Regions from separate parts of the Diaphorobacter sp. ED-3 genome, predicted to be linked through region 2. Evidence: predicted binding sites of a transcription regulator. Region 2 holds the regulator's gene; the other holds the start of a gene.
What was found. The regulator LexA, encoded in region 2, represses DNA repair genes until DNA is damaged. The targets are predictions, from matches to a motif close to ACTGTATNNNNATACAGT.
Positions count from the first base shown of each region.

Region 1: PCQ86_RS13125 (VRR-NUC domain-containing protein) is a predicted target of LexA. The motif match lies at 3,801-3,818, and genes of this name have one in related genera.

Region 1 is NZ_CP115182.1:2,693,389-2,701,132, forward strand. Features, by position in the region: gene PCQ86_RS13120 (ATP-dependent DNA helicase) at 1-2,111, opposite strand, end outside; gene PCQ86_RS13125 (VRR-NUC domain-containing protein) at 2,108-3,793, opposite strand; gene PCQ86_RS13130 (response regulator) at 3,903-4,580, shown strand; gene PCQ86_RS13135 (ATP-binding protein) at 4,577-6,037, shown strand; gene PCQ86_RS13140 (TlpA disulfide reductase family protein) at 6,045-6,878, shown strand; gene PCQ86_RS13145 (MBL fold metallo-hydrolase) at 6,917-7,744, opposite strand, start outside.
Region 2 is NZ_CP115182.1:2,552,169-2,559,912, reverse strand. Features, by position in the region: gene hrpA (ATP-dependent RNA helicase HrpA) at 1-3,672, shown strand, start outside; gene PCQ86_RS12495 (pyridoxamine 5'-phosphate oxidase family protein) at 3,906-4,406, opposite strand; gene PCQ86_RS12490 (hypothetical protein) at 4,528-4,929, opposite strand; gene lexA (transcriptional repressor LexA) at 5,091-5,765, opposite strand; gene PCQ86_RS12480 (asparaginase) at 5,848-6,819, shown strand; gene adk (adenylate kinase) at 6,907-7,563, opposite strand; gene kdsB (3-deoxy-manno-octulosonate cytidylyltransferase) at 7,685-7,744, opposite strand, start outside.

The sequences.
Region 1 (7,744 bases), 140 kb from region 2:
TAGTTGCCGGGCTGGTGCGCGTACTGCGCGGCCACCAGGTCGGCGATGGGGGCGAGCGAGGCCTCGCGGTCGCGCCAGCGGGTGGAAATGTGCGGGGCCACGCGCACCTGCAGCTGGTGGGCGGCAAAGGGGGCGGCCACGTCCAGCCAGGCGGTGTCGGGCGGCAGGCCCAGCAGGTCGCGATAGAACTGCGGCGGGCTGAGCGTGCCCGAGAACAGCACCGTGGCCTGCGCCGCCGCGTGGCGCGCGGCCAAGTGCGGTGCGGGAATTACGTTGCGGATGCACAGCGTGGTGGCGGGTGTGCGGGCCCGGCCGCTGCGGCTGCGGGGCGGCGTGGCGGAGCGCTGCAGATCGAACAGCGCATGCGGGCCGAACTGCTCGGCCAGGGCCTGGAAGTGCAGCAGCGACCAATAGAACACCAGCACCGCGTCGCCCGGCGGCAGGGGTTGGTCCGCCTGGGCCTCTGCCATGGCGCCCACGGCGCGCTGCACCGCGCCCAGCAGCGCGGGCGGCACGGTGGCGTGGGCCTGGTAGCTGGGCGTGGCGGCGAGGGGGTGCGCGGGTGCGGTGGCGCCGGCGCGCGATGCGCCGGGTGCGCCTGGCGTGCCAGCGTCTTCTGCGGCCTGGCCCACGGTCTTGTTCAGCGCGTTCCACTGGCGGTGCAGCGCGTCGAGCGCCTTCTTCACGGGGCCGGTGGCGGCCTGGCGTGCGGCGGCCAGCTCGAAGGGCGAGAGCGGCGCGGTGTACATGCTGCGCGCGCGCTCCAGCAGGTTGTGGGCCTCGTCCACCAGCACGGCCACGCGCCAGCCCTGCTGCTGCGTGAGGGCGTAGAGCATGGCGGCGCTGTCGTAGTAGTAGTGGTAGTCGGCCACCACCACGTCGGCCCAGCGCACCAGCTCTTGCGACAGGTAGTAGGGGCAGATGCCGTGCTGCAGCGCCACGCCGCGCACGGCGGGCGCATCCCACGGCGCGGGCTGCTGCACGGCGGCAGCGCGGGCGGCGGGCAGCCGGTCAAAGAAGCCGCGCGCCAGCGGGCAGGCATCGCCATGGCAGGCGCTGCCGGGGTGTTCGCAGGTCTTGTCGCGCGCGTGCAGGTCCAGCACGCGCAGCGGCGTGCCGGGCGTGCGCGGGGCCAATGCGCCCTGCAACTGGGCCAGCGCATGCAGCGCCAGGCCGTGGCCCGTGCCCTTGGCGGTGAGGAAAAACAGCTTGTCCAGGCCGCTGGGTGCGCGGGGCGCGCTCTCTTTTTTGATGACTTCCGTGTCCCCGTTGGCCACCGCATCGGCGGCGGCGCCGGATGCGGCAGCGGCAGCGGCCGGGGCCGGCCCGCCCTGCCCTGGCGTGGTCATGGCCTGGTGCGCCATAGCCGGGGGCGCCATAGCCGGGGGCGCCATAGCCTTGAGCAGCGGGAACAGCGTGCCCAGGGTCTTGCCGATGCCGGTGGGCGCCTGGGCCAGCAGGCAACGCCCGGCGGGGGCGCTGGCGCCCTCTGCGTTGGGGTGTGCAGTGCGGTACACGGCCACGGCCAGCTCGCGCTGCCCGGCGCGGAATGCGGGCAGCGGAAAGCGCAGCCGCACCAGGGCGGCGTTGCGCTGCTGGCGGTGCGCGGCCTCGCTGTGCGCCCAGGCCAGGTAGCGCTGGCACTGCGTGGCAAAGAACGCCTGCAGCGCGGCGGCGGTGTGTTCCTGCACCAGTACGGTCTCGGCATGGGTGGTGGCGTGCACGTAGACCAGCGCAAGCTTGAGCCCTGCCAGCCCGTGCGCCTGGCACAGCAGGTGGCCGTACACCTGGGCCTGGGCCCAGTGCAGCGCGCGGTGGTGGGGGCGCACGCTGTCGAGCGTGCCGCGGTAGGTCTTGATTTCTTCGAGCTGCCCCAGCGCCGCGTTCCAGCCATCGGCACGGCCGCGCACCGTCAAGTGGTCGTACGTGCCGCTCAGCGGCACCTCGGCCTCGTAGCCTGCGCCGCGGCGCTGCTGCACCGCGCGGTGGCCCTCCATGCCTTCGAGCGCGCTGGGGGCGGGGGTGAAGCGTAGGTCCAGGTCACCCGTGCGGGCCGTGAACTCGCACAGCGCGCGCACGGCCACCACGTGGGGGCGCGGGGCGGCCGTCATGCCGGGCCGCACCACTGCACGTGGCACACCTGCACCGGAATGCCATGGTCCACGCAATACGCCAGCCAGCGGATCTGGTTGTCCTGCAGCTTGTCGCCGGGGGCCTTCACCTCCACCAGCGCATAGCGCTCGGCCCCGGGCGGGCGGCCGGGCCAAAAGCGCACCAGGTCGGGCAGGCCGGTGCGGTTGGCCTGCACGTCGCACAGCAGCCGGGCGAACAGCCGCTCCAGGTGCGCGGGCGGAATGCAGTCCAGCGCCAGCGCCAGCAGTTCGGCGCTCAACGCGCCCCAGGCCACGAAGGGCGACTGGGTGCCGTGCTTCTCTTCAAAGCGCTGCAGGATGGTGGCGCGGTAGCGGCCGTCGTGCAGTTCGGCCAGGCAGGCGTTGAACAAGGCCTGGCGGCGCGCCACGAAGTCGGGCGCGGCCAGGTCGGCCGGGCCGCTCTGGAAGGGGTGGAAGAACGCGCCCGGCAGCGGCGCAAAGATGGCCGGCCAGCACAGCAGGCCGAACAGCGCGTTGACGAGCGTGTTCTCCACATAAAACACCGGCGCCTCGGCGCAGTGCCAGTGCGCGCGCAGCGCGTGCTCCACCGAGTGGGGTGGCGTGGGCGCGGGCAGTTCCACGTCCATGCGCAGCGCAGCCACGGCCGGGGCCAGTGCCGGCCGGCGCGGCCCGCCGCCCTGCCCCAGACTGCGGCGCAGGCGCGGCAGCATGCGCGCCACGCGCTGGTGTTCTTCTTCACTTTCAGGAGCAGCCAGCGCTTGATGGGCAAGGGCTAGAGCCTGATCGGAGCATTGCATGCGCTCCAGCACGCGGATCTGGCGGTGGCGCGCACCGGGGGCGCGGCTGGCGGCGTAGGCCTGCGCGGCCAGCGGCCAGTCGCGCGCGCGCTCGCAGGCCTGCCCCACGCGCAGCAGGACCCGCGCGCGGCGCTGCTCCAGCCACGGCGTAGCGCTGTGCGCGGCGGCCAGTGCCTGCAGCAGCGCAGCGGCGTCGAAGCCCTCCGCGTCCAGCGCCTGGCGGCAGGCGCTGAGGGCAAGGTAGGTGTCCACATCGGCCTGATGCTGGAAGGCGCGCGAGGCAGCGTCCAGCGGCACGGCCTCGTAGCGGAACACGCCCAGGTCGGCCAGCACGAACTCCGCCCAGCTCTGGTGCAGGTTGCCGAAGAACATGAGCCGCAGCCGCTCGCAGCGCGCGCCCACCGTCACGTGCCAAACGGGCTCGTCGGCATGCGGGTGCCAGGCGGCGTAGGGCTGCCGCAGGTCAGCGCGGTCGGCCAGGGCCTGCAGCATCTCGGCCTTGCGCATGGTGGGGTGCAGCGCAGTGCCCTGCAAAATCTGTAGCAGCTCGCGCTTGGTGTGCAAGGCGAACAGCTCCGATAGACCCAGGGGCGCATCAGCGCACAGCCAGCCCCGCGACAGCAACGGCGCGGCGGCGTCTCGCGTGTCGGGAATCTCGTCATAGGCCAGCTTGCTCGCGCGAAACCACGGCCCGCGCCGCATCACCATGCGCACCAGCAGGGCCTGTGCGGCCTGGGGCAGTTGCCGAAAGTCGGTGAGGAACTGCAGGTCGTCCCCACCGAGCAGGTCGCCATAGCGCGTGTGCAGCCAGTCCAGCGCACGCTGGAAGTTGTGCAGGTAGTAAAAGCGGTGCGGTGCAGGCGCAGGGCCGGGCTGCGGCATACAGAAGACTGTGCGTTTATACAGTCAATGATACCGGCGCAGCGGGTGCGCCGTTAATGTGGGGATAACGCGCCGTTCCTAGAATGCGGGCTTTTGCCAAGCGGGCCGCATGCACATCCTGATCGTCGAAGACAACGCGCTGGTGGCCAGCGGCATCCAGGCCGGGCTGGAGCTGCACGGCTTCACCAGCGACACCGCGGGCAGCGTGGCGCAGGCGCAGGCCCACATGGCCAGCCGCCAGTTCGATGCCTGCGTGCTGGACTTAGGGCTGCCCGATGGCGACGGCATCAGCCTGCTGCGCCAGTGGCGCGCCAAGGGGTTGGCGCTGCCGGTGCTGATCCTTACCGCGCGCAGCACCATCGAGGACAAGGTGGCCGGCTTTCAGACCGGCACCGACGACTACCTGACCAAACCCTTCGACCTGCAGGAGCTGGTGCTGCGCCTGCGCGCCCTGCTGCGCCGCGCGGGCGGGCGCACCAGCGACCTGCTGGCGCTGGGCGACTGCCAGGTCAACATGGCCACCGGCGAAGTCACGCGCAACGGCGTGGCGATAGACATCTCGCGTCGCGAATGGGCGCTGCTGCAGGCCCTGCTGCAGGCGCATGGGCGCGTGCTGAGCGCGGCGCAGCTGCATGACAGCCTGTACGGTCTGGACCAGGACGTGGGCAGCAACACCGTGAACGTGCACGTGCACCATCTGCGCAAGAAGCTCGGCGCCGATGTGATCGACACCGTGCGCGGCCTGGGCTTTCGGCTGGGCGCGCGCTACTGCGGCGGTGCGGCATGACGGCACGACCGGTGCAAAGCCTGCGGGTTCGGCTGGTGCTGGGCCTGAGCCTGACCATTTGCCTGGTCTGGAGCGGCGTGGCGATCTGGCAGTTCACCAACATGCAGCGCGAGCTGCGCACGCTGCTGGACGACCGCCTCATCGCATCGGCCCGGATGGTGGTGGGCATCGTGCAGCAGTTCCAGCAGGCCGAGCTGGCGGCAGCGCCGCGCGCCAGCAACGATGCGCTGCTGTCGGTCATTGGCCGCGATGGCGTGGCCTGCGAGGTGAGCCTGGTGCGCAGCGAAGTGGACATCCTGCCCATCGCGCGCACCAACAACATCCCGGACATGGCCTCTGCGGGCAACGCGGGCTTTGGCCAGATCACCAAGGGCGGCAAGCAGTGGCGCACCTATGTGCTGGAGGACAAGGGCGTGCGCGTGGCCACCGCCGACCGACTGGATGTGCGCGACCAATTGGTGCAGACCTTCGTGCGCACGCTGGTGCTGCCCTTCGTGCTGGCGCTTGCCGTCATCCTGCTGCTGACCTGGTGGATGGGCACGCGCAGCCTGCGCCCGCTGCAGCGCCTGCGCGAGGAGCTGGTGCAGCGCCCGCCCCACGACCCCACGCCCGTGCAGTCGGGCCGCGACGTCAAGGAACTGGCCCCGCTGGTGGACAGCCTGAATCAGTTGCTGGCGCGCATGGACGCCAGCATGGAACACGAGCGCCGCTGGACCGCCGACGCGGCGCATGAGCTGCGCACGCCGCTCACCGCCATCAAGACCCATGTGCAGGTGGCGCAGCTGACACTTGCCGCGGGCAACAACAACGCCAGCCCCGACAAGGCCGCCAACGCACTGCGCCAAGCGGGCGAAGGCATCGACCACATGCACGCCACGCTGGAGCAACTGCTGCAGCTTGCACGCGTGGAAAGCGCCAGCGCGGGAGAGGCGCGCGCCACCGTGGGCACCGGCATCGCGCAGGCCTTTCGCCTGGCCTGCAGCCAGTCCCTGCAGCGTGCCGAGAACGAGGGCATTCAGTTGCCCTCCCCACCGCTGGACGCGGCAGAAATACCCGCCGACCCGGCAGCCTGGCAGGCAATACAGCTACCGCTGCCCCCCGCGCTGCTGGCCTGCGCCATCACCAACCTGATCGACAACGCGCTGCGCCATCACCAGGGCCCCGCCCCTGTGAGCGCCACGCTACGCTGGCAAGCCGATGCTGCCGGCCCGGGCACGGTGGAAGTCTGTGTGCGCGACGAAGGCCCCGGCCTGACCCCTGCGGAGTGCGAGCAAGCGCTGCGGCGTTTCTGGCGCAAGTCCAGCACCTCGCCCGGCAGCGGCCTGGGCCTGACGATCGTGCGCCGCATCGCCGAAAGCGCCCATGGCACGCTGACGCTGGAACCGGCCGAGCCCGGCCTGCGGGCGCGGCTGTGCCTTCCGGCGCTGGCGGTGACCTCTTCGGCAGCAAGGGACTGACGCCGCCGTGGACCGCGTGCTGCACCTGGGCCCACTGGTCCTGCCGTGGATGTTGCTGGTGCTCCTGGGCGCCTGGCAGTTGGGCACGATGGTGCATGAGCGACTGGCCGCACGGCGTGGCCTGACGGGCGGCCCGCATGGCTGGCGGCTGCCCCTGGTCGCACTGATCGCGGCGCGGCTGGGCTTTGTGCTGCGCTATGCGGATCTGTATGCCAGCGCGCCGGTGGCTGTGCTCGACATCCGCGACGGCGGGTGGTCGCCCTGGGCGGGCCTGGGCGCCGCGCTGCTTTATGTCGCGCTGCTGTGGCTGCGCCGCAGCCCATGGCGGCAAAGCGCCACGGCCGGGCTGGCCACATTCGCCGGCGTAGGGCTGCTGGGTTGGGGCGTGCTGCAGGCTACAGCACCGCGCGAGCAGGCCGCCCTGCCCTCATGGCAAGGCGTAGCGCTGGATGCGCGCACGGTCGCCCTGCCAGAGCTGAAGGGGCAGCCCGTGGTGGTGAACCTGTGGGCCAGTTGGTGCCCGCCCTGCCGGCGCGAGATGCCCGTCATGCTGCAGGCGCGCGAGGCCCAGTCGCCCCAGTCACAGGTGCGTTTTCTGTGGGTGAACCAGGGGGAGCCTCCCGAGACAGTCGCCCGGTTTGCTGCGCAGCAGCGCCTGCCGGCCGCCGATGTGCTGCTGGACTCAGCGGGCCAGCTGGGTAGCGCGCTGGGCCACAAAGCCCTGCCCACCACCCTGTTCTATGACCGCCAGGGCCGTCTGGCCGCGGTGCGCGTGGGCGAGCTGTCGGCTGCCACGCTGGCCCAACACCTCGCGCTCATCAGCGGCCACTCCGCCCCTTAGCAACGCGGCCGCTGGCGCAAAGAGGTGCGCCGCCGACGTCACGACATGCCCTGCGGCGCGCCAGCCCCTTTCAGGAACGCATTGATGGGCAGCTGGATATAGGTACGCCCGTCGTCCTGCGCGGGCGGCAGCTTGCCGGCGCGCACATTGACCTGCACTGAAGGCAGGATGAGCGTGGGCATGGCCAGTGTGGCGTCCCGCGCGGTGCGCATCTGCACGAACGCGGCCTCGGTCACGCCCTCGTGCACATGGATGTTGCCGCTGCGTTGCTCTGCCACGGTGCTGACCCAGGCAGGTGCGCGGTTCTCGGGCGGATAGTCGTGGCACATGTGCAGTCGGGTGTGCGCGGGCAGCGCCAGCAGGCGCTGGATGGAGCGGTACAGCGTGGCGGCGTCACCGCCCGGGAAGTCCGCGCGGGCCGTACCCACGTCGGGCATGAACAGCGTGTCGCCCACGAACACGTCGTCACCCACGCGGTAGGCCATGTCGGCAGGCGTGTGGCCCGGCACATGCAGCGCCGTCAGCTCCAGCCCGCCGACATGGAAGGTCTCGCCGTCCTCGAACAGGTGGTCGAACTGGCTGCCGTCGGGCAGGAAGCTGCGCTCGAAATGGAACACGCTGCGAAAGAGCTGCTGCACCGCGCGGATGTGCGCGCCGATGGCGACCTTGCCGCCGAGGTGGTGGCGTATGTGCTGCGCGCCCGAGAGATGGTCGGCGTGTGCGTGGGTTTCCAGGATCCACTGCACCTGCCAGCCCTGGCGGCGCACGTATTCAATGATGCGATCCGATGAGGCGCTGGTCAGCGTGCCGGACTTCGGCTCGAAATCCAGCACGGGGTCGATCACGGCCGCTTGGCCGGCGTCGGT
Region 2 (7,744 bases):
ATCCTGCTCGCCGAGACGCAGACCGATCCGCTGCTCAAGGCCTACGACATGCTCATCATCGACGAGGCGCACGAGCGCAGCCTGAACATCGACTTCCTGCTGGGCTACCTCAAGCAGATCCTGCCGCAGCGGCCCGATTTGAAGGTGGTCGTGACCTCGGCCACCATCGACGCGGAGCGCTTCGCCAAGCACTTCGAGGGCAAGGCCGGTCCGGCGCCGGTCATCATGGTGTCCGGGCGCACCTATCCCGTGGAGATGCGCTACAAGCCCTTTGAAGAAAAGAAGGACTTCGACCTCAACGATGCCATTGCCGACGGCGTGGACGAGTTGTGGGCGGGCGGCAAGGGCGGAGACATCCTCGTCTTCCTGCCCGGCGAGCGCGAGATCCGCGAGGCGGCGGACCACCTGCGCAAGCACCTGCAGCACTCGCCGGTGCTGAGGAACGCCGAGGTACTCCCCCTGTTCTCGCGCCTGTCGCAGGCCGAGCAGGACCGCATCTTCGACGGCCACACCGGCCGGCGCATCGTGCTGGCCACCAACGTGGCCGAGACTTCGCTCACTGTGCCGGGCATCCGTTACGTCATTGACGCAGGTACGGCGCGCGTGAAGCGCTATTCCTTCCGTAGCAAGGTGGAGCAGTTGCTGGTGGAGCCCATCAGCCAGGCGGCGGCCAACCAGCGCGCCGGGCGCTGCGGCCGCTTGGCCAACGGCATCTGCATCCGCCTGTACGACGAGGCGGACTTCCACCAGCGCGACCGCTTCACCGACCCCGAAATCCTGCGCTCGTCCCTGGCGGGCGTCATCCTGCGCATGAAGTCGCTGGGCCTGGGCGACGTGGTGAACTTCCCCTTCCTCGAGGCGCCCTCGGGCCGTGCGATCGCCGACGGCTATCAACTGCTGCAGGAGTTGGGCGCCGTGGACGAGCGCGGCAATTTGCTGCCCATGGGCCGCGAACTGTCGCGCCTGCCCTTGGACCCGCGCGTGGGCCGCATGATTCTGGAGGCCCGCACCCGCGGCGCCGTGGCCGAGGTGCTGGTCATTGCCTCGGCCCTCAGCGTGCAGGACGTGCGCGACCGGCCGCTGGAGGCGCAGCAGCAGGCCGACCAGCAGCATGCCAAGTTCGACGACGAGAAAAGCGAGTTCACCGGCTACCTGCGCCTGTGGAAGTGGCTGCAGGATGCGCGCGGCGGCAAGATCGTCGCCAAGACGCGCAAGGAGATGGCGGCCCAGACCGCCCCCGCGGCCCAAGCGCGCAACACGGCCTTCCTGCCCGTCGCACAGCGCAGCAGCGGCGCGCAAGCGGAGGCCGCAGGCGAGGAGCGCCTGGCGCAGTTCCACCCCGCCGATGCGGAGGAGGCCACCCACAAGCTCAGCAACCGGCAGTGGGAGCAGTTGCTGCGCCAGAACTACATCAACATCCGCCGCGTGCGCGAGTGGCGCGACATCCATTCGCAGCTGCTCACCGTGGTGCGGGAGCACCAGTGGCAGGTGAACACCGAGCCCGCGGGCTACGAGGCCGTGCACCTGTCCATGCTGTCGGGCCTGCTGGGCAACATTGGTTACAAGGCCGAGGAGAGCGAGGCCTACCTGGGCGCGCACGGCATCAAGTTCCACCCGCACCCGGGCGCGCACCTGTCCAAGAAGCCCGGCCGCTGGATCGTCGCAGCCGAGCAGGTCGAGACCTCGCGCCTGTACGGCCGCGGTATCGCGGCGATCGAACCGCAATGGCTGGAAGAGGTGGGCGGCCATCTGCTCAAGAAGCAGCTGCTGGACCCGCATTGGTCCAAGAAACAGGCCGACGTGGTCGCGCTCGAGCGCGCCACGCTCTACGGCCTGGTGGTCTACAACGGCCGCCGCGTGAGCTATGGCCGCGTGGATCCGTACGAGGCGCGCAACCTGTTCATTCGCCAGGCGCTGGTCGAGGGCGAGTGGGAGACGCATTGGCCGTTCCTGGGCGCCAACCTCAAGCTGGTGCGCAAGGTGCAGGAGCTGGAGCACAAGAGCCGCCGCCAGGACGTGCTGGTGGACGACGAGCTGATCTTCGCCTTCTACGACCAGCAGATTCCCAAAGACGTGTACAGCGGCGCCACGTTCGACAAGTGGTTCCGCAGTGCCGGCAAGGAGAGCGCCGGCCTGCTGCTTCTCAAGCGCGACGAGCTGATGCGCCATGAGGCCGCGGGCATCACCACCGACAACTTTCCCAAGACGGTGAAGCTGGGCGGCGTGGACTGCACGGCCAGCTACCTGCACAGCCCCGGTGACGCGCGCGATGGGGTCACCGTCACGGTGCCGCTGTTCGTGCTGAACCAGGTGAGCGAGGAGCGTGCGGAATGGCTGGTGCCCGGCATGCTCAAGGACAAGATTCAGGCGCTGCTCAAGAGCCTGCCGCAGCGCCCGCGCAGCCGTTTCGTGCCGCTGCCGGAAAGTGCTGCGCGGCTGGCGTCGCTGTTCACCGAGGAAGAGCGTTGGGCCCAGGGCAGCTTGATCGACACGCTGCTCAAGCAAGTGCGCGATGAAACCTCGCTCGACGTGAAGCGCGCGGACTTCAAGCTGGACATGCTCAGCCCGCACCTGTTCATGAACTTTCGCGTGACGGATGAGCACGGCCGCCAGCTCGGCCAGGGACGCAACCTGGGCGCGCTCAAGGCGGAGTGGGGGAGCAAGGCTCGTGGGGCGTTCCAGGCGCTTGCTTCATTAAAGATAGCTGGTGGCGCTCACCAGAAGCCAGATTCCGGTGGAAAACCATCTGAAACCAAGGAAAACCGGGCGCCAGCAGCTATCAAAAAAGAACCACCCGTCGGCGCGCCCGCGGCACGCAAGGCCGATGCCCGCTACGAGGATTGGAGCTTTGGCGAACTGCCCGAGCTGATGGAAATCGCCAAGGGCAGCCAGACGCTGATCGGTTTCCCCGCGCTCATCGACCACGGCGATGCGGTGGGCATCGAGGTGTTCGACGAACCCGAAGTCGCCGCCGCGCGCCACCGCGTGGGCCTGCGCCGGCTGTTTGCGCTGCAGATCAAGGACGCGCTCAAGTACCTGGAAAAGAACATCCCCGATCTGCAGAAGATGGCCGTGGCCTTCATGCCGCTGGGCACGCAGGAGGAGCTGCGCGCACAAATCATCGACGTGGCCATCGACCGCGCCTTCCTGCAAGAGCCGCTGCCCAGCAACGAGGCACAGTTCAAGCAGCGCGTGCAGGACGGGCGCGGGCGCCTCACGCTGATCGCCAACGAGGTGGCGCGCATGGCGGCGGCCATTCTCATCGAATACGCCGCCACGCAGCGCAAGATCAAGGACACCAAGAACGCTCCCGAGGCCACGGCCGACGCGTCACAGCAGCTGCAGCGCCTGATGCCCAAGCAGTTCATCGCCGCCGCGCCCTGGGCGCAGCTGCAGCACTACGCGCGCTACCTCAAGGCCATCGCCACGCGCCTGGACAAGTACCGCGCCGACCCGGCACGCGATGCCGCCAAGCTCAAGGAACTGCAGCCGCTGGAGCAGCGCTATTGGCGCATGGTGGCCGAGCGCAAGGGCCAGGTGGATGCCCGCATGCAGGAGTACCGCTGGATGCTGGAGGAACTGCGCGTGAGCTTCTTCGCGCAGGAGTTGCGCACGCCGTATCCGGTCAGCGGCAAGCGGCTGGACAAGGTCTGGTCGCAACTGGTGTCTTGAGAGCGGCTCTCGCGCGGGGACAGGCCGTCGGGGCAGATGTGCTGCCACCAGCCGCCGTGGGCGGGGCCGTTCATGCTTTGGCGCGCACGGCGAGCGTCCGCCAACCCGTCACCAAACCGGCCCTGGCAGCGACCCGTGTGGCCTTCCCAGGCACCGGGCTTGCGGCCGCCAGCGCTCGCCTGGGCGGAACGGCCCTTGCCATCCAACTGCTGGCGGCGCCGATCGCCCCAGCGTCAAGACATGAGCAGCGCCTTCAGCTCCTCGGCAGATAAATCCCGCGCCGCGCCAAACCCTGCCACGTGGCGGCCCGCCGAAGGGATGATCTGCACGAACTGGAAGTCGCCCAGCGCCGTCATGGGCGCTGCCTCAGGGAAGTGCCGCAGGTAGGCGGCGCGCGCGCTGGCGGCTGCCTCGGGCGCAAGCAGTACGGCTTGTCCTTGGATGGCAACGCGCTCCAGCGCATGCACGGGCTGGGCCGCGTCCTCGGGCGCCGTGATCAGGAGAGAAACCGCGGGCGATTGCCGCAGGTTACGGGTATGGGCGGCGAGGGCGCTGACATGCAATACCAGCACCTGGGCCGTGGAGTCGATGGCATACGGAACGAACGACACCGCCGGCGTTGTGAATGGAACCGTTTCCGCGCCGGGCAGGGTTTGCAGCGTTGCCAGCGCGGCCGTGCGCCGGCCCCACAGCAGTTGCCGCAGCAAGCGGTCCAGGCGGGACTCGTGGGTCATGGCGTGCTTGGGGGCGGGCAGTTGCAAGTGCCGTGCATTGTAGAAACGGGCCTGCGATGAACGCGCTGCGGCCGTGACGCCTTCGAAAAGTGTCAGAAGTGGTCGCAGCAGTGCCCCGCGGTCAGCGCAGGGCCAGGCGCTCCAGTTCCGCGCACACATCGGCCATGCGGCCGGAAATCACGAGCTTGCACGCGTCGTCGGTGTCATGGCGCAGGATCACGCGCAGGGGGAGCGAACGGGTGGAGATCGCAGGCCGCAGACCTGTGTGCTGCATGGCCGCATCCGCGGCAGGCATGGCAAAGGCGCGGTGGCGGGCCGGATTTTCTTGCGCCATGCCCGCCACGGCGGGGCTATCGGGAGGGCCGGCGTTGGGCGTCGCTCGCTGGAGTGCATCGGCGCGTCCGTGCGTGGTGCAGGCAGAGGGTGCAGCGCCGCGCGACATATGGCGTGCGGCCAGTCCCCATCGGCGCAGGCGGCGCAAGGGGCGGGAAAGGGAGGCAAAGGCAAAGAGGGCAAATCCCATGTGAAGACTCCGGCATGCCAGGGCATGAAGGTGGAACACAGGCAGGATTGCCAAGGACGTCAAGCGCGCATCCGCAGGGTTGGCATGCCGCAGCCACGGGGCATGCCCGGGCTACCGCCTGCCAGACGCCCGCCACCTGCGGCGGCGCTGCATTCAACGGACTACATGAGCATGGTGTTGCGTATCAGGCCCACGGCCAGCCCTTCGATCTCGAAAGGTTCGCCCGGCTCGACGCGGATCACCGGGTAGTCGGGGTTCTCGGGCAGCAGCTCGATGGCGCTGCCTGTGCGGCGCAGGCGCTTGACCGTGACGTCATCGCCCAGGCGCGCCACGATGATTTGCCCGTTGCGCGCCTCGCGCGTTGCCTGTACGGCGAGCAGGTCGCCGTCCATGATGCCCGCGTCGCGCATGGACATGCCGCGCACCTTGAGCAGGTAGTCGGGCTTGTGCGCAAACAGGCTGCCTTCCACCGTATAGGTCTGGTCCACATGCTCCTGGGCGAGAATGGGCGAGCCTGCCGCCACGCGGCCCACCAGCGGCAGCGTGAGCTGCGACAGGCCGGGTATCGGCAGGTTGAACTGGGCGCCGCGCGCCGCATTGATGTTGCGCACGGTTTCGCCGCGCAGCCGGATGCCGCGCGAGGTGCCGCTGACCAGTTCGATCACGCCCTTGCGGGCCAGCGCCTGCAGGTGCTCCTCGGCCGCGTTGGCGGACTTGAAACCCAGCTCTGCCGCGATCTCGGCGCGGGTGGGCGGGGCGCCGGTGCGCGCGATGGCGGTCTGGATCAGGTCCAGGATCTGCTGCTGGCGGGCGGTGAGCTTGGGACTGTCGAGCATGGTGCGATCCAATGCGGTCGGTGGTTGAGTGGGTTACTGTTTTTTAATCCAGTATCTGTATTTTTGAACAGTTTTTGGAGGGATGCAAGTGGCAGCTGCAAGAAAAATCGTCGTTATGGGCACCGGCGGCACGATTGCGGGCTCTTCCGCGGTGCAAGGCGCGAACGTGGGCTACACGGCCGGGCAGATCGGCGTGGAGCAATTGCTGGCCGCGGTGCCCGGGCTGGTGCAGGCCGCGGGCGGCGCGCTGGTGGCTGAACAGGTGGTGCAGCTGGACAGCAAGGACATGGGCTTTGACGTGTGGACGCGGCTGGCCGGTCGTTGCGCCGCACACCTGGCCGACCCGGCCGTGGCCGGCGTCGTCATCACCCACGGCACGGATACGCTGGAGGAAACCGCCTGGCTGCTGCACAACCTGCTCGATACCACCGCCAAGCCAGTGGTACTGACCTGTGCCATGCGTCCGGCCACGGCGCTCGCGCCGGACGGGCCGCAGAACCTGCTGGATGCCGTCACACTGGCGGCCGATCCCTCGGCGCGGGGGGTTCTGATGGCGGCCGCTGGCGTGGTGCACGGGGCACGCGAGGTGAGCAAGGTGCACCCGCTGCGGCTGGACGCGTTCGACTCCGGCGATGCTGGGCCTCTGGGCTGGATGGAAGCGGGGCGCGTGCGCTGGGCCCGCGGCCTTGCGCCGCAGGTGGAACAGCCCGCGCATGGCGCGCTGGTGCCGATCCTGCCAGATGCCGCCTGGCCACGCGTGGAAATCGTCCTCAGCCACGCCGGCGCGGATGGCGCGTTGGTGGACTGGCTGGTGGAGAAGGGCGTGCACGGCCTCGTGGTGGCCGCCACCGGCAATGGCACGCTGCACCATGCGCTGGAGGCCGCGCTCGCGCGTGCCGTGGCGGCCGGGGTGCAGGTGCGCGTGGCTTCGCGCTGCCCGCAGGGGCGGATGATGGACCTGACGGGCACGCCCTGGCGCGATGCGGATGGGCTGAGCCCTGTGAAGGCACGGGTCAGCCTGCTGCTGGAGCTGATGCAGTCCGCTAATTCATAAGCACCGTCATGGGCCGAGGCGCTTGCCTGGGCACACAGCACAACGCCCCGCATTGCGGGGCGTTGGCGGGGGCCGGCGGCGGGTTCGTCAGCTTGACAGTGCCGTCAGGGCGCGCTGGGTGATTTCCTCCACGCTGCCGGTGCCTTGAATGGCTCGGTACTTAGGCGCGTTGGCGGGATCGGACTTGGCCCAGCTGGAGTAATAGTCCACCAGCGGGCGGGTCTGGTCGCTGTAGACCTGCAGGCGCTTCTTGACGGTTTCTTCCTTGTCGTCCTCGCGCTGCACCAGGGGCTCGCCCGTCACGTCGTCCTTGCCTTCGACCTTGGGCGGGTTGAACTTCACGTGGTAGGTGCGGCCCGAAGCCGGGTGGGAGCGGCGGCCGCTCATGCGCTCGATGATGGCGTCGAACGGCACGTCGATCTCCAGCACATAGTCGAGCTTCACGCCCGCGGCCTTCATGGCGTCTGCCTGGGGGATGGTGCGTGGGAATCCGTCGAACAGGAAACCCTGGGCGCAGTCGGGCTCGGCGATGCGCTCCTTCACCAGGTTGATGATCAGGTCGTCGCTGACGAGCTGGCCCGCATCCATGACGGCCTTGGCTTGCAGGCCCAGGGGCGTGCCGGCCTTGACGGCGGCGCGCAGCATGTCGCCGGTGGAGATCTGGGGGATGCCGAATTTCTGGCAGATGAACGCGGCCTGCGTACCCTTTCCGGCGCCGGGAGCGCCGAGCAGAATCAGTCTCATGGATGTCCTCTAGTGTTTTGAAATCAGCGGGCACGCTTGCCGTCGGCGCGCCAGCGCGGGACAGGTGCTCTTGTTGCGAACAAGGATAGCACGCGGGCCATGCGCCAAGCTGACGACCGCGCTAGCCGCCCAGGAGGGTGCGCACGCGCTCCAGGTCGGCTGGCGTGTCCACGCCCGCACC